DNA from 4 places in the Streptomyces zaehneri genome. Region 1 is predicted to be linked to each of the others. Evidence: riboswitches for the same ligand, from Rfam matches in the RefSeq annotation. Region 1 holds a riboswitch; each other region holds the start of a gene.

Region 1 (5,520 bases):
ACGACGACGGGCTGCGGCTGCGGTTCCGGGACGGGGGGCTCGCCGTCACCCTGCACTACCGGATGCGCGGCGATGTCGTCGAGCGCTGGACGACCCTGCGCAACGACGGCGAGGGGCCGCTGGAGCTGCTGCGCGCCGACTCCGCCACCTGGACCCTGCCCGAGCGCGACGACTGGCGGCTGTCGCAGCTGCACGGCCGCTGGGCCGCCGAGTCCCGGCTCACCCGGTCTCCGCTCACCTACGGCGAGCAGGTCATCGGCAGCCGCCGCGGCCACACCGGGCACCAGCACCTGCCCTGGGTCGCCCTGGACACCGACGCGACCGAGGAGCGCGGCGAGGTCTACGGCTGTGCGCTCGGCTGGTCGGGCACCTGGCGGATCGCCGTCGCCCAACTCCCGGACGCGCGCGTGCAGATCACCGGGGGCGTCGGGTACGACGACTCGGGGCTGCTGCGGCTGGCCGCGGGGGAGTCCTTCACCACACCGGTCTTCGCCGGCCTGTGGAGCGACGCCGGCTTCGGCGGGGCGAGCCGCACCTGGCACGCCTACCAGCGCGCGCACGTCGTCCCGGACGCCGAACAGGACCGGCCGGTGCTGTTCAACTCCTGGGAGGCCACCTACTTCGACATCTCCGAGGAGCAGCAGGGCACCCTCGCCCGGCGGGCCGCCGCGATCGGCGTGGAACTCTTCGTCGTCGACGACGGCTGGTTCGGTGCGCGCACCGGCGACCACGCCGGGCTCGGCGACTGGCGGCCCAACCCCGACCGCTTCCCGAACGGGCTGAAGCCCCTCGCCGACCAGGTGCACGGCCTCGGCATGCAGTTCGGCATCTGGGTCGAGCCCGAGATGGTCAACCCGGACAGCGAGCTGTACCGGGCGCATCCCGACTGGGTGCAGTTCCAATCCGGACGAAAGCGGACGGAGTTCCGCAATCAGCTCGTGCTGAACCTCGCGCGCGAGGACGTCCAGGAGTACCTCTGGGAGCAGCTCCACGCGCTCCTGTCCAGCGCGCCCGTCGACTATGTGAAGTGGGACTTCAACCGCTGCTTCACCGACGCCGGCTGGCCGGACGACCCCTACCCGCAGCGCCTCTGGGTCGACCACGTACGGGCCCTGTACGCGCTCCTGGACCGGCTGCGGGAGGCCCACCCCCAGGTCGCCTTCGAGTCCTGCTCCGGCGGCGGCGGGCGCATCGACCTCGGGATCATGAGCCGCACCGACCAGGTGTGGACCTCCGACAACACCGATCCGCTCGACCGGCTCGACATCCAGCACGGCTTCAGCCAGATCCACCCCGCTCGGGTCATGGCGGCATGGGTCACCGACAGTCCCAACGCCCAGCTCAACGGCCGGGTCAGCTCGTTGCGCTTCCGCTTCGTCAGCGCCATGGCCGGCGTGCTCGGCGTCGGCGGGGACCTCTCGCGGTGGAGCGAGGAGGAGCTCACCGAGGCGCGCCGATGGGTGGACCTCTACAAGGAGATCCGGCCGCTCGTGCAACAGGGCGACCTGTACCGGCTGCGGCCCCCGGCGGGCGGCCTGAGCGCGGTCCAGTACGTGCGCGGTGACGAGAGTGTCGTCCTCGCCTGGCTCCAGGCGCAGCGGTTCGGCGAGCCCGTTCCGGCGCTGCGGCTGCGCGGACTCGACCCGGCGGCATCGTACGAATGCCGCGAAACGGGCGAAGTCCACCGGGGAGCGGTGCTGCTCCATCACGGGCTGCGCACCGGACTGCGGGGCGACCTTGATGCGACGGTTATCCGGCTGCGTCGCATCTGAGGTTTCTGTCCGAATTGGTTCCTTAATTCCAACTAGCTCTGGAATTAAGGAACCTGGAGAGCTGTCACGTGAGCAGCGTCATATCCGTGACCGTATGTCGCCCGTCATGTTCACGTAATTCGCATGCCTTTCCAGGGTGCTTGGCGGTGGATGGCCCCCTTGTCTCACGGAGTGTGACCGGGAATTCTCACAGCGGATCAAGAGAAAGGCGTGAGCGGCGCAACCGCTGCTTGTCCCTGTGCGTCCCGGTCGCTTACGTTCCACACCAATCCGGACGGACGCCGAATCCTGCCACCGCCCGGAGTCCGCACACCCACCCGTATCTGGCAGGAGCGGGGGACCCACAGGTACAACCGCCTGTTCCGGTCTCCGGAACAGGCTTTGGGGTAAAGCCGCGCCTCGGCGCGGCCGGGCATCTCCAGTCCGCACCCGACAGCTGACCTCGCAGGCGCCGGAGAGGAATTCGCCATGCCCGCGAAGGGTAAGCACCGCCGTCCGAAGACCCAGCGCTTCACTCGTTCCATAGCCGTCGCCGGAACGGGCGGCGCCGCGCTCGCCCTTCCGCTCATAGGTGCCGCCGGCGCGCACGCGGCCCCCGCGCAGTCCGTCGCGCAGTCGGCCTCCCAGGCCGTTCCGGAAAAGGCCGTGCAGTCCGTGCCGGTGGCGCGGAAGTCGGCCACCGCCACGACGGCCAAGTCCTACACCGTGCGGTCCGGCGACTATCTGTCGAAGATCGCCGACGAGCAGAACGTCAGCGGCGGCTGGCAGAAGCTGTACCAGGACAACCGTCAGGCCGTCGGCGGCGACCCGTCGCTGATCCACCCCGGCCTGAAGCTCTCGATCGGCAAGAAGGCCGCGAGCACCGGTTCGTCGTCCGGTTCCTCCTCGTCCTCCGCTTCGAAGCCGAAGGCGTCCGGGACCAAGTCGTCGTCCTCGTCGTCCTCGTCCTCGTCCTCGTCGTCTTCGTCTTCTTCATCCGGTTCGTCCTCCTCGAAGGCGGTCACCCAGGCCGCCGACAGCGGCACCGGTACCTCCGGCGGTTACACGCTGCCGGTGGCGGGCGCCGTCGTCGGCACCGCCTACCACACGGCCGGCAGCATGTGGTCCAGCGGCTACCACACCGGCACCGACTTCGTCGTCCCGACCGGCACCTCCCTCAAGGCCGTGGGCGCGGGCACCGTCGTCTCCGCGGGCTGGGGCGGCGCGTACGGCAACCAGGTCGTCATCAGGCTCGCCGACGGCTACTACGCCCAGTACGCCCACCTGTCCCAGCTCTCCGTCTCGGCCGGCCAGACCGTGACCGCGGGCCAGCAGCTCGGCCTCTCCGGCGCCACCGGCAACGTGACCGGCCCGCACCTGCACTTCGAGATCCGCACCACGCCGGACTACGGCTCGGACGTCGACCCGATCGCCTACCTCCGCGCGCACGGCGTCTCCGTCGGCTGACCCCCGCCGACCGCGACGACCTCCCGCCTGACACGCGGCCGAAGGCCGGACCCCGATCCCCGGGTCCGGCCTTCGGTGTGTCCGGGGGAGGGGAGGGCCGGTGTCGGACTTTGCGCGTTCATGATCGTTCTGTTGCGTTCTTGTGGCAGCCCTTCTTGCCCCGTCGACAGGCGGGACAGAGTGGGGACACAGTGATCCCCGTCAGCGAGCAAGCGCTTTCTATCGCTCTTCGGAGGTCCTGTGTCCGGCGTCGACCGACGCATCTTCATCAAGGGCGCCGCGGCCGCGGCCGCCGTCACCGCCGTCACCCTGCTGGCCGGACTCGTCTCCGCGCCCGCCGGGCACGCCACCGGGGTCCCGCGCCGGATCGTCGAGAACCTCGACCGCGGCCTGGTCGCCACCCCGTCCGGCGAGGGGACCTTCCTCAGCTGGCGGCTGCTCGGCACCGAGTACGCGCGGCACGCGAACGCCATCGCCTTCAACGTCTACAAGAACGGACGCCGGCTCAACCGGGAGCCGCTGCGCAAGTCGACGACCTATCAGGACGACAGTCCGGGGGCGGGCACGTACACCGTCCGCGCCGTCGTCGACGGGCGGGTGCAGAAGCCGAGTGCGGCGGCTCTGCGCTTCACCGACGGCTACGCCGAGATCCCGCTGGCCGGTGCCGACGGCTACACCGTGCAGCATGCCTGGCCGGGTGACCTCGACGGCGACGGGCGCTACGAGCTGGTCGTCAGCCGGCTGTCCGGGACCCGCGACAGGCCCGATCTGCTGGAGGCCTACACGCTCACCGGCGAGCGCCTGTGGCGGGTCGACCTCGGACCCGGCTCGTACACCCAGGTCGGCGGGAACGGCGCCAACGACCCGGCGCCCGCCGCGATCAGCGGGTCCACCGCGATCGGCGGCTATCGCAACGACGACAACGTCACCGTCTACGACCTCGACGCCGACGGCCGCGCCGAGGTGCTGGCGCACACCGCCGCCGGGACCACCTTCGCCGACGGCGCACAGGTCACCGCCGCCTCGCCCGCGAACCAGTTCGTGTCGGTGATCGACGGAGCGACCGGCGCCGAGCGGACCCGTCAGCCCGTCCCCGACGACTTCGTGGCCGACGGCCCCTCCGGCGGCCACTTCGGCATCGCCTACCTCGACGGCGAACACCCCAGCCTGGTCACCAAGCTGGTCACCCGGGTCGGAGCCAAGCGCGGCTCGTTCCGGGTCCTTTTCCAGACCTGGGACTTCAACGGCACAGATCTCGAACGCCGTTGGAAGTACGTGGTGGACCCGGCGACCGGCGCGACCAGCTTCCACCAGATCCGCACCGTCGACGTCGACGGGGACGGCAGGGACGAGATCGCCGACGGCAACTACGTCGTGAACGGCGACGGCACGCTGCGCTACGTCGTCGACGGCGCCATCCACGGCGACCGCTTCGACATCGCCGACCTCGACCCCGACCGGCCCGGCCTGGAGGGCTTCGCCATCCAGCAGTCCGAGCTGGGCATCGTCTCCGCCTTCCCCTGGTACTACTACGACGCCGCCACCGGCGAGCGGCTGGTCACCGGCTCGCACCCGACGAGCCCGGTGAGCGACGCGGACCTCGACACCGGCCGCGGGAACGCCGCGGACATCGACCCCGGCCACCGCGGCTACGAGTACTGGACGTCCACCGCCGACGTGACGCGGCCCGGCGCGGGAGTCTTCAACGTCCGAGGCGGCAAGGTCTCCGCCACCACTCCCAGCGTCAACTTCCGTATCTGGTGGGACGGTGACAAGGCGTCAGAACTGCTCGACTTCACCCGCGTCGAGAAGTGGGACCCGGCGACCGAGAGCAGCGCGACGGTCTTCGACCCGGCCGGCGTCGTCTCCGGCGCCCGCAACGCCACCCCGTTCTACGGCGACCTCGTCGGCGACTGGCGCGAGGAGATCCTCGCCGAGACCGCCGACCACACCGCCCTGCGCCTCTACACCAGCACCGTGCCGACCGACACCCGCGTCTACACGCTCGCCCAGAACCCCGCGTACCGCCTCGGCTGGACCGTCCGCGGTTACCTCCAGTCCACGTACACCGACTACTACCTCGGCACCGAGACCCGCCGCGTCCCCGAGCCGCACCTCACCACCCCCGCCCACTGAAGGAGCCGACCATCATGACGACCACCCGCAGGGCGTTCGGAGCCCTCGCCGCCGGCGCCGCGCTGGCAGCCCTCGCCCCCGCCACGGCCGCGACCGCCGCGAGCGGCCGGCCCCGCCACCGCCGCCTCATCGCCCACGACGACTTCCGGCACGGCCTGCGCCAGTG
Region 2 (5,520 bases), on a different contig from region 1:
ATAGCCATCATCGCCAACAGCTTCGCGACCAGATGGATAGCCACCGCGACCGCCGACCCGTCCAGCGCGGACACCCTCGGGGCGACCGTCATAGCGCCGATCGTCGAGGAGTCCGCGAAAGCGGCCGCCGTCCTGCTGGTGTTCCTCTTCCGCAGGCGGGACTTCACCGGGATCGTCGACGGCGTGGTCATAGCCGGGGTCACCGCCACCGGCTTCGCCTTCACCGAGAACATCCTCTACCTAGGCACCGCCTTCGGCACCGACCAGCTCACGGGCGACACCGGCATCGCCTCGGTCACCGCCGCGACCTTCTTCGTCCGCGTCATCATGTCGCCGTTCGCGCACCCCCTGTTCACCGTCCTGACCGGCATCGGCTTCGGCGTCGCCGCGCTCTCCGGGGACCGCCAGCACCTGCGGCGCGTGCTGGTCCCGCTGGGCGGGCTGCTCCTCGCGATGGGCATGCACGCCCTGTGGAACGGCTCCTCGTCGTTCGGCGAGTTCGGGTTCTTCGCGGTGTACGCGGCGATCATGGTGCCCGCGTTCGGGCTGCTGACCTGGCTGGTGGTGTGGACGCGGCAACGCGAGCTGCGCACCGTGCGCGAGGAACTGCCCGCCTACGCGGCCGCCGGCTGGCTCACCCCGGCCGAGCCGTTCGCGCTCGGCTCGATGCGGGCCCGGCGACTGGCCCGGGAGTACGCCGGCCGTCACCTCGGCAAACCGGCCGCGCGGGAGGTCGCGCGGTACGAGGCGTACGCGACGTCCCTCGCGTTCCTGCGGCACCGCGGCCGACGGGGGCGGGCCGGCGCGGACTTCCTCGTACGGGAGCGGGAGTTGCTCAACGAACTGTGGCGGCGGACGGACGTCGCCCGGCCCGCGCTGGACCACGCGGCCCGGATGACGGCCCCGCCGGTACGGGTGGCCCCGCCGCCCTGGCCGGTCCAAGGGGTGTACGGGTACGGCCAGGGTCCGGCCCACGGCCAGGGTCACAGCGCCGGATTCGGCCATCCGACCGCGCCTGTGTACGGCAGTCCGACGGCGCCGACGTACGGGAACGGGTACGGGTACGGGTACGGGTACGGGAACGGGTACGGGAACGGGTACGGGAACGGGTACGGGTACGGGTACGGGTACCCCTCGGCACACGTCCACGGACCCGGACACATCCCCGGACCCGGACCCGGGTATCCGGCGGGACCGTATCCCGCTCCCCACTCGCACCGGTAGGCCGGGCCGAGGCCCGGCGCAGGCAGGGTCGAGGCCCGGCGCAGGCAGGGTCGAGGCCCGCGTCAGGTCATCAGGCCGAGGCGCCGGTCAGCCGGGTGATCTCCTGCGCCGTCAGTTCCAGCTGCGCCACCCCCAGCAGCGCCGGCAGCTGCTCGACCGTCCGCGCGGAGGCGATCGGCGCGGCCACCGTGGGCTGCGCGGCGAGCCACGCAAGGGCGACCGTGGGGATCTCGGTGCCGTGGGCCTGGGCGATCTCGTCCAGGGCGGTGAGGACGTTGCGGCCCCGCTCCGTGTCGAGGTGCTTGGCGGCGCCGGCCGCGCGGGCGCTCTGCACGGTCGTACCGGGCCGGTACTTGCCGGTGAGGAAGCCGGCGGCCAGGGCGAAGTACGGGACGGCGGCGATGCCGAAGCGGGCGGCGAGGTCCTGGAGTCCGCCCTCGTAGGTGTCGCGGGAGACCAGGTTGTAGTGGGGCTGGAGGGCGACGTACCGGGCCAGGCCCTCACGGTCGGAGAACTCCAGGGACTCCTGGAGGCGCTCGGGCGTGATGTTGGAGGCGGCGATGTGCCGTACCTTGCCCGCCCGCACCAGCTCGTCGAGCGCGCCTACGATCTCCTCGACGGGCACCTCGGGCTTGTCGAAGTGCGTGTAGTAGAGGTCGATGTGGTCGGTGCCCAGACGGCGGAGCGAAGCGTCGGCGGCGGCCTTGATGTTGTCGGCGGACAGGCCGGGGAACTCGGGGTGCTGACTCACCTTGGTGGCGATCACGACGTCGTCGCGGTTGCCCCGGGCCTGCACCCACCTGCCGATGATGGTCTCGGACTCACCACCGCTGTTGCCCTCGATCCACGCCGTGTAGGAGTCGGCGGTGTCGATGAAGTTGCCGCCCGCGGCCGCGTAGGCGTCGAGTACGGCGAAGGAGGCCGTCTCGTCGGCGGTCCAGCCGAAGACGTTGCCGCCGAGGGAGAGCGGGAAGACCTCGAGGTCGGAGGAGCCGAGCTTGCGAAGTGAAGTCATGCTTCGTGTCAACGGGCGGCACCGGCCCGCCCATTCCGGGCGTGACGCGAAGAACATGTGAACAGCACGTATGACCGGCCCTGTGGCCGGTACCTGTGACCGGCAAAGACCGGCAGCCCCGACGCGGAGGGCGTCAAGGCTGGCGGGTGGATCAGGGGTGACCGGACGAACCCGCTCAGGCACCCGGAGGTCCGAGGGAACGGCTCAGGGGTCCTGGCGGGACGGCTCGGGGTCCCCGGAGGGACGACTCAGGGGTTGAGGCCCTTGTCGCGCAGCCAGGCCGCCGGGTCGATGCCTTCGGCGCTGCCGCCCGGGTGGACCTCGAGGTGGAGGTGGGCCCCGGTGACGTTCCCGGTCGCGCCCACCCGGCCGATCACATCACCGGTGGCGACCTTCTGGCCGACACTGACACTGATCGACGACTGGTGGCAGAACCACAGCTCGGTGCCGTCGTCCAGGGTCAGGATGGTGCGGTAGCCGTAGGAACCGGCCCAGCCGGCCTCGGTGATGGTGCCGCTGTGGACGGCCTTGATGAGCGTGCCCGTCGGCGCGGCGAAGTCGAGACCCGTGTGGTAGCCGGAGGACCAGAGCGAACCGGCCTGACCGAAGGTCGAGGTGATGGTGTACGAGGAGGTCGGCAGCGTGTACTGCTTGGCCAGCTCGGCCAGGCGCGCGGCCTCGGCCTTCGCGGCTGCCTCCTCGGCGGCCTTCTTCTTCGCGGCGGCGGCCTTGGCCTCCGCCTCCTTCTCGGCCTTGGCGGCGGCGTCGGACTCGGCCTTGGCCGCTGCGGCGAGGGCCTTGACCTCGACCTGGGACTGCTGCGACTCGGCCTGCGCCATGATCCGGCTGCGCAGCGCCTCGCCGGCGTCGGCGGCGCTCTCCTCGGTGTCCACGGCGGCTTCGGAGCCGAAGCTGGCGAGGGCCGGCGCGGCTTCCGGGGCGGGCTCGTCGTCGGAGATGAGCGAGCCCACGTTGGGCAGGTCCGGCATCGAGATGGAGACCGGGGCCTTGCCGGTGTTGGCGCTGGCCATGCCACCCGCGCTGACGGCGGCTATGACGCCGACGCCGAGAACGGTGGAGCTGCGGGCGAATCCGCCGCCGCGCTGCTTGGCGACGCGGTGCTTGCCGCGTACCGGGCGAGTGGACTCCGCGGTGGGGTTCCACTCCTCCCAAGGTCCCTCGTCGGTGCGGTAGCCGCCGTAGCCGAAGGTCTCGGTGGACCGCTGGCTGGGCGCGTAAGGGGCCTCGGGGGCAGGCGGGTTGGACGCCACGCGGGCGCACTCCTTTCCTTCCGTCGCCTACCGGGTTAGCTGACGGGTTCGGAGCGGGAAGGTCTCCTACGCGCGTATACGTGTCGTGGACTCTGCGAGTTCACGACGGCTTCCGCGTGATTCACCCCATGGTGGTGGTTCCCCGGTTCCCTTGCGGGATTCGGCACGTGCCGCACGGAGCCGACTCTGGTGCCGGCTGGGACGACCGCGCTGCGTTATCGAACGTTAATAGACCCGGGGGTGGGTTTCCAAGCCGTTCCTCTTGATCAACAACATTTCCGGCCTGGACTTTTGGGCTACCAGCGGTGAAAAACGGGCGAGTTGACCACGCCTCGACATGCCCCGGAAACGCTTCATCAGTCATGGGATTCTTGATGGTGACTCAGTCGTTATGCGCAGGGCGGTCGACCGGTCACCAAGAGTGAGGGAAACGGTCGAAGCCGTCGACGAAAACACCGAAGGCCGGAACCCTTTCGGATTCCGGCCTTCGGTTCATCAGTAGCGGGGACAGGATTTGAACCTGCGACCTCTGGGTTATGAGCCCAGCGAGCTACCGAGCTGCTCCACCCCGCGGCGATGAACACAACTGTACGGCATCAGAGGGACAGAAAGCACATCGCTTGATCCACGGGGCCCCAGCGGCCTCAGAGGAGGTGGCGGTTCGGCTCCTTCGCCCGCTCCTCGTACTCCGGGAGCACGAGGACGTCGACGCCCTGGGCCGTCAGCAGGCCGGTTCCGTCCGCCTCCGTGACGAAGGTGTCCGGCTCGCGCCAGGCCGTGACCACCCTGCGCACCCCCGCGTCGAGGATCAGGCGGGCGCAGGGGGCCGGGCGGGAGGAGCGGCGGGCGCACGGTTCGAGACTGCTGTAGACGGTGGCGGTGGGCAGCCGGGGGTCGGCCGGGTCGAGCTTCGCGAGGGCGGCCTCCTCGGCGTGCACGACCGGGTCGCCGGCCTCGCGGGAGTGGCCGCGCGCCAGCTCCGTGCCGTCGGCGGCCACGATCACCGCGCCGACGCTGAAGGCGGTCTTCGACGGCGGGCAGTCGGCGGCGAGGGCGCAGGCGAGGGCCAGCCAGTGCCGGTCGGCCGCGGCGGGCAGCGGTCCGGCGCCGGGGGCGGTGGGCTCGTAGCGGTTCAGGACGACGTCCTCGATGCGCCGGGTCTCCACCAGGCGCAGGCGTCCGCCCTGGTAGCCGCCCGGCCCGAACAGGCGGGGCGCGGCCGGGTCGCCCACGAAGAGCGGGGCGAGGACGAGCTGGAGTTCGTCGGCGAGGCCCTGCCGGAGCAGCTGGGTGTGGATCGTTCCGCCGCCCTCGACCATGAGGCGCCGTACGCCGCGCACGTCGTGGAGGTGTTCGAGGAGGCGGCGCCAGTCCAGCTCGGGGCCGAGCGGGACGGCGTCCGCGGCGATGCCCAGCGCGTGGACCCGCTCGGCGCCCTTCTCCGTCGTGTACACGACCTTCTCGCCGCCCGTGTGCCAGAAGTTCGCCGCCGGGTCGAGGTCGCCGGAGCCGCTGACGGTGACCTTGAGGGGGTACGGCGGCAGTCCGGCGGCCACCCGGGCGGCACGGCGCTCGGGGGAGTTCACGAGGAGCCGGGGGTTGTCGGCGCGGATCGTGCCGGCGCCGATGAGGATGGCGTCGACGGAGGCCCGCACCTCGTCGACGCGGTCGAAGTCGGCGCGGCTGGAGAGGAGCAGGCGCTCGGGCGTGGTGTCGTCCAGATAGCCGTCGAGGGAGACGGCGGCGGACAGCAGGACGTACGGGTACGGCATCGGCGCGGCTCTCCCTGGGATGACGGGCAGGGCTTGGTTCAAGTTTGAAACAAACTTACACTGGGAGCATGACGACTCGCTGGCTCACCCCCGAGGAGCAACGCGCCTGGCGCGCGTACGTTGCCGGCTACCTCCTCCTCGAGGACGCGATCGACCGGCAGCTCCAGCAGGAGGCCGGCATGCCCCACCTGTACTACTCCATCCTCGCCAACCTCTCCGACATCCCGGAACGGCGGCT
Region 3 (5,520 bases), on a different contig from region 1:
AACCAGCGCGACGTCGTCAAGAACGAGCGCCGCCAGCGCTACGACAACGTCCCCTACGGCACGGCCTTCGAGAAGCTGACCGCTCTCGCCTACCCGGAAGGCCACCCGTACCACCACACGCCGATCGGCTCGATGGCCGACCTGGACGCGGCGACCCTGGAGGACGCGCGCGCGTTCTTCCGCACGTACTACGCGCCCAACAACGCGGTCCTCTCCGTGGTCGGTGACATCGACCCGGAGCAGACCCTCGCCTGGGTCGAGAAGTACTTCGGCTCCATCCCCGGCCACGACGGCAAGCCCGCCCCCCGTGACGGCGGGCTGCCCGACGTCATCGGCGAGCAGCTGCGCGAGATCGTCGAGGAGGAGGTGCCGGCCCGCGCGCTGATGGCCGCCTACCGCCTGCCCGAGGACGGCACGCGCGCGTGCGACGCCGTCGACCTGGCGCTCACCGTCCTCGGCGGCGGCGAGTCCTCCCGCCTCTACAACCGGCTGGTGCGCCGCGACCGTACGGCCGTCGCGGCCGGCTTCGGCCTGCTGCGGCTCGCCGGAGCGCCCTCCCTGGGCTGGCTGGACGTGAAGACGTCCGGTGACGTGGAGGTGCCCGTCATCGAGGCCGCCATCGACGAGGAGCTCGCCCGGTTCGCCGAGGAGGGCCCCACGGCCGAGGAAATGGAGCGTGCACAGGCGCAGTTGGAGCGCGAGTGGCTCGACCGGCTCGGCACGGTCGCCGGCCGCGCCGACGAACTGTGCCGGTTCGCCGTCCTGTTCGGCGACCCGCAGCTCGCCCTCAACGCCGTCCAGCGTGTGCTGGACGTGACGCCGGACGAGGTGCAGGAGATCGCCAAGGCCCGCCTGCGCCCCGACAACCGAGCGGTGCTCGTCTACGAGCCGACCGCCGCCGAAGCCCCCGCCGACCAGGACGAGAACGAGGAGGCGGCCCGGTGACCGAGCTCGCCACGATGGACTTCCACCCCCAGCCCCGGGCGGGCGAGGCCAGGCCGTGGGCGTTCCCGGCGCCCGAGCGCACCGCGCTGGCCAACGGCCTGACCGTGCTGCACTGCCACCGTCCCGGCCAGCAGGTCGTCGCCGTCGAGATCCTCCTCGACGCACCCCTGGACGCCGAACCGGCCGGCCTCGACGGCGTCGCCACGATCATGGCGCGGGCCTTCTCAGAGGGCACCGACAAGCACTCCGCCGAGGAGTTCGCCGCCGAACTGGAGCGCTGCGGCGCCACTCTGGACGCGCACGCCGATCACCCCGGTGTCCGGCTGAGCCTCGAAGTGCCGGCCTCGCGCCTGGCCAAGGGCGTCGGTCTGCTCGCCGACGCCCTCAGGGCCCCCGCGTTCGCCGACAGCGAGGTCGAGCGCCTCGTCCGCAACCGCCTGGACGAGATCCCGCACGAGCTGGCCAACCCCTCCCGGCGCGCCGCCAAGGAGCTCTCCAAGGAGCTGTTCCCGGCCACCGCGCGGATGTCGCGGCCGCGCCAGGGCACCGCGGAGACGGTCGAGAAGATCGACTCCGCCGCCGTACGCGCCTTCTACGAGAGGCACGTCCGTCCCGCCACGGCCACCGCCGTGGTCGTCGGCGACCTCACCGGTGTCGGCCTGGAGGCGCTTCTCGGCGACACCCTGGGCGCCTGGAAGGGCTCCTCGGCCCAGGCGCGGCCCGTGCCGCCGGTGACCGCCGACGACGCCGGCCGGGTCGTCATCGTGGACCGTCCGGGCGCCGTCCAGACGCAGTTGCTGATCGGCCGGATCGGCGCCGACCGGCACGACCGTGTGTGGCCCGCGCAGGTGCTCGGCACGTACTGCCTCGGTGGCACCCTCACCTCCCGGCTGGACCGTGTCCTGCGCGAGGAGAAGGGCTACACCTACGGGGTCCGCGCGTTCGGACAGGTCCTGCGGTCCGCCCCCGACGGCACGGGGGCCGCGATGCTCGCCATCAGCGGCTCCGTCGACACCCCGAACACCGGCCCCGCCCTGGACGACCTGTGGAAGGTGCTGCGTACCCTCGCCGCCGAGGGGCTGACCGACGCCGAGCGTGACGTCGCCGTGCAGAACCTGGTCGGTGTGGCGCCGCTGAAGTTCGAGACCGCCGCGGCCGTCGCCGGCACGCTGGCGGACCAGGTCGAGCAGCACCTGCCGGACGACTTCCAGGCCACGCTGTACCAGCAGCTCGCCGCGACCGGCACCGTGGAGGCCACCGCGGCGGCCGTGAACGCCTTCCCGGTGGACCGACTGGTGACCGTGCTGGTCGGTGACGCGGCCCAGATCAAGGAGCCGGTCGAGGCCCTCGGCATCGGCGAGGTGAAGGTCGTGTCCGCGGAGTAGGTCCCGGCAACGGCACGCGCTTGTGGGGGCCCTGGTCGGCGAAAGCGTCACCAGGGCTTCCCTATGTCCGAATTGATGCGGAGGTTGCCCGTCTGCCCTGTGGGATGCGCTACAAAAACCGGGATCCGTTTGAGGATTGAAACCCGCGCCGCTTAGCGTCATGCGGGCTGTTCGTCAGGCAGTGCGCCGCAGCCGCGGCACCGGACAGTCATCGCCGAGTCCCCGTACGGCGCGAGCCAGGGGAGCCGGGGACCCATGTGCAGTCCCTGGGGTGAATCGGACGCCCGCGCGTGATCGCGAGGGGGTCCGTAGGAGACCTTCCTGCTCCGAACCCGTCAGCTAACCCGGTAGGCGAGAAGGAAGGAAAGGACACACCCGACTTCATGGCGTTCACCTGCGCGCCCGGCAAGCACCGTCGTCCCGGCCGGATGCAGCGGACCACCGCTCGCGCGGCGGGCGTCGCGGCGCTCACCACCACCGGCGTGATGGCCACCGTCGCCGCCACCCCGGCCCTCGCCGCCGAGCCCAGCCCCGAGCAGACCGGCCTGATCCCCGTCGTCACCGCGTCCGAGGCCGTCGCGGAGCAGGTCGACGACCAGGTCGCCGTGCAGAAGCACGCGGCCTTCGAGGAGGCCGCCCGGCAGGCCGCCGCCAAGAAGGCCGTGGAGGAGCGCGAGGCACGCGTGCGTGCGGCCCGCGAGGCCGAGCGCAAGCGCCTCAACACCTTCGTCTCGCCGATCACCGGCTCCTACGTGTCGACCAGCTACCAGGCCAGCAGCTCCCTGTGGTCCTCCGGCAGCCACACCGGCATCGACTTCCACGCGGCCAGCGGCACCACCGTGCACGCGGTCGGCCTGGGCACCGTCGTCGAGGCCGGCTGGGGCGGGTCGTACGGCAACCAGATCGTCATCAAGATGAACGACGGGACGTACACCCAGTACGGTCACCTGTCGTCCATCGAGGTGTCGGTGGGCCAGCAGGTCACCCCGGGCCAGCGGATCGCCCTGTCCGGCGCCACCGGCAACGTCACCGGCGCGCATCTGCACTTCGAGGCCCGCACCACCGCGGAGTACGGCTCGGACATCGACCCGGTCGCCTACCTCCGCAACCACGGCGTGAACGTCTGACGACCCACGGCGACAGATCGTCTTGCCCCGGCCCTCCCGGCCGGGGCTTTCGCCGTTTTCGAGGCCCCGCTGTCCAAAAAATATCCCTGGATTCCGGCCCGCCATCGGAAATCCCCGCCCATTGCAATAGAGTCACGGAACACACGTCAATCGTCGACGTTTCACGGGGATTAAGGCGGAGGTCCGTCATGCGTATTCCGGCGCACTCGGTGTGCACGGCCATTCGGGACGACATCGTCGCGGGTGTCTACGAGCGCGGCAGCCGCCTCACCGAGGAACTCCTCGCTCGCCGCTACGGCGTTTCCCGCGTGCCCGTCCGGGAGGCGCTGCGCACGCTGGAGGCCGAGGGCTTCGTCGTCACGCGGCGGCACGCGGGCGCGTGCGTCGCGGAGCCGACCGAGCAGGAGGCCGCGGACCTGTTGGAGATGCGCATGCTCCTGGAGCCGCTCGGCGCCTCCCGGGCCGCCCAGCGCCGCACCGAGGCCCATCTGAAGGTGCTGCGCGGCCTCGTCCGGCTGGGCCAGGAGCGGGCCAGGCGGGGCAACAGCGAGGACCTGCGCTCCCTGGGGGGCTGGTTCCACGAGACGCTCGCCCAGTCCTCCGGGAGCCATGCCCTGACGTCGATGCTCACCCAGCTGCGCCACAAGATCGCCTGGATGTACGCGGTGGAGGCCCCGGCCAACCCCGTGGAGTCCTGGGCGGAGCACGGCGCGATCGTGGACGCGGTGGCGCGCGGCGACGGCGAGCGTGCGCGGGCGATCACGGCGCTGCACACCGAGCGCGCGACGGGCGCGCACCGGCTGCGCTTTTCCGGCGGGCCCGAGCGCGCCGACCGTGTGAGGACTTCGCAACCTCCCGTAAACATGACGGGTCTGCGGCATTAACACGAGGGCCGTATACAAAGAGGGGATAATTCGCGGGGGATTATTTCTGCTGCCCGTAGCGGGAAATGCGAAGGGCTCGCCCGATAATTCGGACGAGCCCTTCGTGGTTTAGCGGGACGACACCTTTGAAGTGACGAACGCCATCACCGTCAATTGAGCACCCCCGATGACGCACGACCGCATCCGCGAGTGCGGTGGCGGCTCAGGCGCAAAGGGGGCCACGCGCTCAGACGGTCTCGGGGAGCTCCTCGAGACCCTCGGCGACCAGCTTCGCCAGACGGTCGAGCGCGGCGTCCGCGCCGTCGGCCTCGGAGGCGAGGACGATCTCCTCGCCGCCCTGGGCGCCCAGGCCGAGAACGGCCAGCATGGAGGCCGCGTTGACGGGGTTGCCGTCAGCCTTGGCGATCGTCACCGGGATACCTGCGGCCGTGGCGGCCCGGACGAAGATGGAAGCGGGGCGGGCGTGAAGGCCCTCGGCCCAGCCGACGTTGACGCGGCGCTCAGCCATGTGATGCTGCCCTTCAGTGTTCAGGTTGTCTAGACCAGTGTTCCACACGTGAAGCGTGTGAGGGAGGGGTCGTGCGACCCCTCCCGACGTGGGCGTCGGATCGCGGCCTCGATCCGACGAACGTCCTCCACAGACTGCCTCGCGCCGTTGTCGTACGCGAGCCGTACTCTGGGCCCCATGCAGAGCGCGTCGGACCGGCACGAGTACCCCGCCCACTGGGAGGCCGACGTGGTGCTGCGCGACGGCGGCACCGCGCGCATCCGCCCCATCACCGTCGATGACGCCGAGCGCCTGGTCAGCTTCTACGAGCAGGTTTCGGACGAGTCGAAGTACTACCGGTTCTTCGCGCCCTACCCGCGCCTGTCCGACAAGGACGTCCACCGCTTCACGCACCACGACTTTGTGGACCGGGTGGGACTCGCGGCCACGGTCGGCGGCGAGTTCATCGCCACCGTACGCTATGACCGCATTGGTGCCGACGGCATGGCCGCCTCGGCCCCGGCCGACGAGGCCGAGGTCGCGTTCCTCGTCCAGGACGCCCACCAGGGAAGGGGCGTCGCCTCCGCGCTGCTCGAGCACATCGCGGCCGTGGCGCGCGAGCGGGACATCCGCCGCTTCGCGGCCGAGGTGCTTCCCGCCAACAACAAGATGATCAAGGTGTTCACGGACGC
Region 4 (5,520 bases), on a different contig from region 1:
AGACCGGCATCCCCGGTGAGCGCAAGGCCGAGCTGATGACGCATCTGCTCAACATCGACCCGCCGGACCACACCCGGCTGCGACGGCTCGTCAGCAAGGCCTTCACCCCGCGTCGGGTCGCCGAGTTCGCGCCCCGGGTCCAGGAGCTGACGGATCAGCTCATCGACCGGTTCGCCGCCGAGGGGAAGGCCGACCTCATCCACGACTTCGCCTTCCCTCTCCCCATCTACGCGATCTGCGACCTCCTGGGCGTCCCCCGTGAGGACCAGGACGACTTCCGCGACTGGGCGGGGATGATGATCCGGCACGGCGGGGGCCCGCGGGGCGGTGTCGCGCGGTCGGTGAAGAAGATGCGCGGATATCTGCTGGAGCTGATCCACCGCAAGCGCGCGGAGCTTCCCGCCGACCCGGCTCCCGGCGAGGACCTCATCTCGGGTCTCATCCGCGCCTCGGACCACGGTGAGCACCTCACCGAGAACGAGGCCGCCGCCATGGCCTTCATCCTGCTGTTCGCCGGCTTCGAGACGACCGTCAATCTCATCGGCAACGGCACCTACGCCCTCCTCACCCACCCCGAGCAGCGCGCACGCCTCCAGCGGTCGCTCACCGAGGACGACGGCGAGCACGGCCTCCTCGAAACGGGCGTCGAGGAACTCCTGCGCTACGACGGCCCCGTGGAACTCGCCACCTGGCGGTTCGCGACCGAGCCGCTGCGCATCGGCGGGCAGGACATCGCGCCGGGCGACCCCGTGCTCGTGGTGCTGGCGGCCGCCGACCGTGACCCGGCGCGTTTCTCGGACCCCGACACCCTCGACCTGTCCCGCCGTGACAACCAGCACCTCGGCTACGGCCACGGCATCCACTACTGCCTGGGAGCGCCGCTGGCCCGGCTGGAGGGCCAGACCGCGCTGGCCACCCTGCTCACCCGGCTGCCCGATCTCCGACTGGCCGCGGATCCGGCCGAGTTGAGGTGGCGCGGCGGGCTCATCATGCGCGGACTGCGGACTTTGCCGGTCGAGTTCACTCCGGTGCATTCCGGTTCATGAGGATCCGCATCTGACCGGATGTCAGCCGGAGTGTGACCGTTCGGCGGAGCAAAGGTGACCAACACTCAAGTCTGTGATCTTCACGTGATCTGCGCGGCATTAACTTGTGACAAGTGATCGTCTGCCGATACGTTCTCTCGTCAGCGCGACGCATCGGTTCCACCTGCCGCGCCGGTCAGTGCTGTCCAGAGAAAGGCCCCTCGCATGCTCTCCGGGAACGGTCGTCACCGTCGCCCCCGCCAGGCCCCGGCCCTCCTTGTCGCGGCCGGAGTGACGGGCTCCGCCATCGCCATCCCGCTGCTCGCCGCCTCCGGCGCGAGTGCGGCGGACGGCACGGTGTGGGACAAGGTGGCGCAGTGCGAGACCGGCGGCTCGTGGAGCGCCGACGAGGGCGGCGGCGAGTACGGCGGCCTGAGCCTCACCCAGAAGGACTGGGAGGCGCACGGCGGCCTCGACTACGCCACCAGCCCCGACCTGGCCAGCCGCAGCCAGCAGATCGCCGTCGCGCAGAAGGTGCTCGCGGCCGAGGGGATCGGCGCGTGGGGCACCTGCGGGCTGACCTCCGGGCTCACCCAGGAGAACGGCGCGCTGAACGTGGACACCGGCGTGGCGGACGATTCTTCCGACTCGTCAGACTCGTCTGGTTCTTCCGGATTGTCCGACCTGTCCAGGGGATTGTCCGGATCCTCGGGCGCCTCGGGCTCCACGGCCGACGAGAACTCCTCGACCGGATCGTCCGACTCGTCCGCTGATTCATCCAGTTCGCCTTCGGCATCCGCTTCCTCCCCTTCGTCCCCTTCCTCCGCCGCCACGGGTGACTCCGGTACCTCCGGTGGTTCCGGCGGCCGGAGCGACGGCTCGACGGGCGACGACTCGTCCACGGCGACCCCGGGCGCGGACGACTCGGACAAATACGTCCAGGACGAAGGTTCTTGGAGCCTCGTCGACACCGGCTCCCTCGGCTCGGGCAAGCACCGCGGCGCCACCGCCGACGAGGCCACGACCAAGAGCGCGACCGACGACGGCCTGGACGGCACCACCACCGCCTCCGCCGGCCGGCACGCCGCGGCGACCTATGTCGTCCAGGAGGGCGACTCCCTCGCGTCCATCGCCGACTCCCTTGGCCTCGACGGCGGATGGCGCGCCCTCTATGCCGAGAACCGGGACCTCATCGGTGTCGACCCGAGCAACATCGCCGCCGGTCAGACCCTCGACACAGGGGTGGAATAGGGCGCAAAGCCCAAGAAAAACAGTGGCAGTTCGCGTCACGCTTCGCGCCGAATGTCCGGTTTGGTGAAAGTGTGGGATGAGTCTCAGAAGCCCTGATCGTCTTTGAAATTCCGCCGATCGCGTGTCTACGGTCGAGGCCGCTCGGCAACCCGGGCCCCGGCCGTCGCAACGCCGAATCCTGCCAGCGACGACCCGGGAACAGTCGTCGCGTCAAGCGCCGTAGGCAGGAGCGGGGGACCCAAGGTAAGTGCCGCGCCGGTCGGTTGACCGGAACGGCTCGGGGTGAAGCCACACCTCCCACGGAGCAGCGCTCCGACGGGCGAGGAAGTGGCCGGGCAACTCACACGGCCCGAACCCGACAGCTCACCTCGCAGGCGTCGGTGAGGGGATCCACCATGCTGTTTTCCGCCAAGGGCAAGCACCGCCGTCCCTCCAAGGCGACCCGCGTCGCCACGCTCGCCGGCGTCACCGGCGTCGCCATCGCCGCCCCGCTGATGGCGGCCGGCAACGCCTCCGCCGCCACCGCCTCCGAGTGGGACGCGGTCGCCCAGTGCGAGGCCGGCGGCAACTGGTCCATCAACACCGGCAACGGCTACTACGGCGGTCTGCAGTTCTCGGCGTCCACCTGGGCCGCGTACGGCGGCACCGCCTACGCCTCCACCGCCGACCAGGCCTCCAAGTCCCAGCAGATAGCCATCGGCGAGAAGGTCCTCGCGGGCCAGGGCAAGGGTGCCTGGCCGGTCTGCGGCACCGGCCTGTCCGGCGCCGCCTACAACGGCTCGAGCGCCGGCTCCTCGAGCTCCGGCTCGTCCAGCTCCTCCGGCTCCGCCGGCTCGTCGAACAGCGGCAGCACCAGCAGCCGCTCGACCGAGGAGCAGAGCGCCTCCCGCTCGACCGACCGCCCGGCCGCCTCCAAGACGGTCACCACCCCGACCGGCAAGAAGGTCAAGAAGGGCGACGGCGAGTACAAGGTCGTCAAGGGCGACACCCTCAGCTCCATCGCCGAGAAGCACAAGGTCAAGGGCGGCTGGGCGAAGCTGTTCGAGCTGAACAAGGACATCGTCGTCGAGGCCGACCTGATCTACCCGGGCCAGCAGCTGCACCTGAAGTGACACCGCGCCCGAGGCGTCACGGCGCCTGAAGTGACACCGCATCTGGGGTGTCGCGGCGCCTGGGGGTGTCACCTCACGTGAAGTGACACCTGGCCCCCAGAGAAGCCACAGCGCCCTCATATGCGAGGTCGGCACACTGAAGACCTCGTGAGGGTCACCCCCCGTCCCCACGGGCCCCCCGCTCCGGTGCGTGTTCCCCCGTACGCACCGGAGCGGGGTTTCTCTTTGCCCGTTCGTCACCTCCTGTCGGCTTTTCTCGGCCACTCCCTTTGTTCCGGGCGGAAACAATAGGTACCGTCTGTCTGTCCACGGGACGGTCGGTCGGCTGCCGACGGTCCCGGGGCGGTTAGGCTCTAGTCGCAAGGCTCAGCAAGGGCTCATCAAGGCCCCCGGGCCCCGCACAACCAGCGTCACATCCCAAGAAGGAGATGCTCGTGCCGTCCATCGACGTCGTCGTAGCCCGGGAAATCCTGGACTCCCGAGGCAACCCCACGGTCGAGGTCGAGGTCGGCCTCGACGACGGCAGCACGGGTCGTGCCGCCGTTCCGTCCGGCGCCTCCACCGGTGCCTTCGAGGCCATCGAGCTCCGCGACGGTGACCCCAACCGCTACCTCGGCAAGGGTGTCGAGAAGGCCGTCCTCGCCGTCATCGAGCAGATCGGCCCGGAGCTCGTCGGCTACGACGCCACCGAGCAGCGCCTGATCGACCAGGCCATGTTCGACCTGGACGCCACCGACAACAAGGGCTCGCTCGGCGCCAACGCCATCCTCGGCGTCTCGCTCGCCGTCGCGCACGCCGCCTCCGAGGCCAGCGACCTGCCGCTGTTCCGCTACCTGGGCGGCCCCAACGCGCACCTGCTGCCGGTGCCGATGATGAACATCCTGAACGGCGGCTCGCACGCCGACTCCAACGTGGACATCCAGGAGTTCATGATCGCCCCGATCGGCGCGGAGTCCTTCTCCGAGGCCCTGCGCTGGGGTGCCGAGGTCTACCACACCCTCAAGAAGGTGCTGAAGACCAAGGGCCTGTCCACCGGCCTCGGCGACGAGGGCGGCTTCGCCCCGAACCTGGAGTCCAACCGCGCCGCGCTCGACCTCATCATCGAGGCCATCAAGCAGGCCGGTTACGTCCCCGGCGAGCAGATCGCGCTCGCGCTCGACGTCGCCGCGTCCGAGTTCTACAAGGACGGCAAGTACGAGTTCGAGGGCAAGTCCCGCTCGGCCGCCGAGATGACCGAGTACTACGAGGAGCTCGTCTCCGCGTACCCGCTCGTGTCCATCGAGGACCCGCTGTACGAGGACGACTGGGCCGGCTGGAAGGTCATCACCGACAAGCTGGGCGACAAGGTCCAGATCGTCGGCGACGACCTCTTCGTCACCAACCCCGAGCGTCTGGCCCGCGGCATCGAGGAGGGCTCCGCCAACGCCCTGCTCGTCAAGGTCAACCAGATCGGTTCGCTGACCGAGACCCTCGACGCCGTCGAGATGGCCCAGCGCAACGGCTTCAAGTGCATGATGTCCCACCGCTCCGGCGAGACCGAGGACGTCACCATCGCCGACCTCGCGGTCGCGGTGAACTGCGGTCAGATCAAGACCGGCGCCCCGGCCCGCTCGGACCGCGTCGCCAAGTACAACCAGCTGCTGCGCATCGAGGAGATCCTCGACGACGCCGCGGTGTACGCCGGCCGCAGCGCCTTCCCGCGCTTCAAGGGCTGAACCCTCCCGCGCGTCCGCTCCGCGGACCTCGGGCACAGCAAGGGCTGAGCCGCCGACCCTAACCGGGTCAAGGCTCCGCCAGTCGTACGTACGTCCCCGTACCGGTCCCGTACCGTGTGCGGGGACGTACGCACGTGTGAGACGGGAGGCGGGAAGCAGTGGCCGTGAAGGACCGGGACCGTTTCTCCACCGCGACCAGGATCAAGCTGCTCGGCGAGCAGACCGCGGCCCGGGTCTACCGTTCCCAGACCAAGCGCCAGGCCCGCCGCTCCCGGCTCACCGGCCGTGCCGCGCTCCTCGCGCTCGTCCTGTGCACGCTGATCGTGGCCCTGGCCTACCCGATGCGGCAGTACGTCTCCCAGCGCGCCGAGATCGCCGATCTGGAGCGCGAGAAGCGGCAGGCCGGCGAACGCGTCG

Evidence for each region. Region 1 has a riboswitch for cyclic di-AMP ahead of QQM72_RS05965 (M23 family metallopeptidase). Riboswitches for the same ligand answer to the same signal wherever they lie in the genome.
Region 2: it holds a riboswitch for cyclic di-AMP, as region 1 does, so the genes downstream of both, QQM72_RS24620 (M23 family metallopeptidase) here and QQM72_RS05965 (M23 family metallopeptidase) in region 1, are expected to answer to the same signal.
Region 3: it holds a riboswitch for cyclic di-AMP, as region 1 does, so the genes downstream of both, QQM72_RS32760 (M23 family metallopeptidase) here and QQM72_RS05965 (M23 family metallopeptidase) in region 1, are expected to answer to the same signal.
Region 4: it holds a riboswitch for cyclic di-AMP, as region 1 does, so the genes downstream of both, QQM72_RS35450 (transglycosylase family protein) here and QQM72_RS05965 (M23 family metallopeptidase) in region 1, are expected to answer to the same signal.

Annotation. Positions count from the first base shown of each region.
Region 1 is NZ_JASTTJ010000003.1:73,778-79,297, forward strand. It holds gene QQM72_RS05960 (alpha-galactosidase) at 1-1,772, shown strand, start outside; cyclic di-AMP (ydaO/yuaA leader) riboswitch at 2,077-2,236, shown strand; gene QQM72_RS05965 (M23 family metallopeptidase) at 2,241-3,218, shown strand; gene QQM72_RS05970 (rhamnogalacturonan lyase family protein) at 3,459-5,354, shown strand; gene QQM72_RS05975 (DUF6250 domain-containing protein) at 5,369-5,520, shown strand, end outside.
Region 2 is NZ_JASTTJ010000015.1:185,881-191,400, reverse strand. It holds gene QQM72_RS24630 (PrsW family glutamic-type intramembrane protease) at 1-1,224, shown strand, start outside; gene QQM72_RS24625 (aldo/keto reductase) at 1,295-2,239, opposite strand; gene QQM72_RS24620 (M23 family metallopeptidase) at 2,488-3,510, opposite strand; cyclic di-AMP (ydaO/yuaA leader) riboswitch at 3,520-3,686, opposite strand; tRNA gene QQM72_RS24615 (tRNA-Met) at 4,010-4,083, opposite strand; gene QQM72_RS24610 (dihydrofolate reductase family protein) at 4,155-5,282, opposite strand; gene QQM72_RS24605 (MarR family winged helix-turn-helix transcriptional regulator) at 5,351-5,520, shown strand, end outside.
Region 3 is NZ_JASTTJ010000025.1:27,164-32,683, reverse strand. It holds gene QQM72_RS32770 (M16 family metallopeptidase) at 1-945, shown strand, start outside; gene QQM72_RS32765 (M16 family metallopeptidase) at 942-2,330, shown strand; cyclic di-AMP (ydaO/yuaA leader) riboswitch at 2,533-2,698, shown strand; gene QQM72_RS32760 (M23 family metallopeptidase) at 2,714-3,457, shown strand; gene QQM72_RS32755 (GntR family transcriptional regulator) at 3,646-4,341, shown strand; gene QQM72_RS32750 (HPr family phosphocarrier protein) at 4,568-4,849, opposite strand; gene QQM72_RS32745 (bifunctional acetate--CoA ligase family protein/GNAT family N-acetyltransferase) at 5,027-5,520, shown strand, end outside.
Region 4 is NZ_JASTTJ010000029.1:95,253-100,772, reverse strand. It holds gene QQM72_RS35460 (cytochrome P450 family protein) at 1-1,046, shown strand, start outside; gene QQM72_RS35455 (transglycosylase family protein) at 1,251-2,276, shown strand; cyclic di-AMP (ydaO/yuaA leader) riboswitch at 2,482-2,668, shown strand; gene QQM72_RS35450 (transglycosylase family protein) at 2,672-3,388, shown strand; gene eno (phosphopyruvate hydratase) at 3,817-5,103, shown strand; gene QQM72_RS35440 (FtsB family cell division protein) at 5,262-5,520, shown strand, end outside.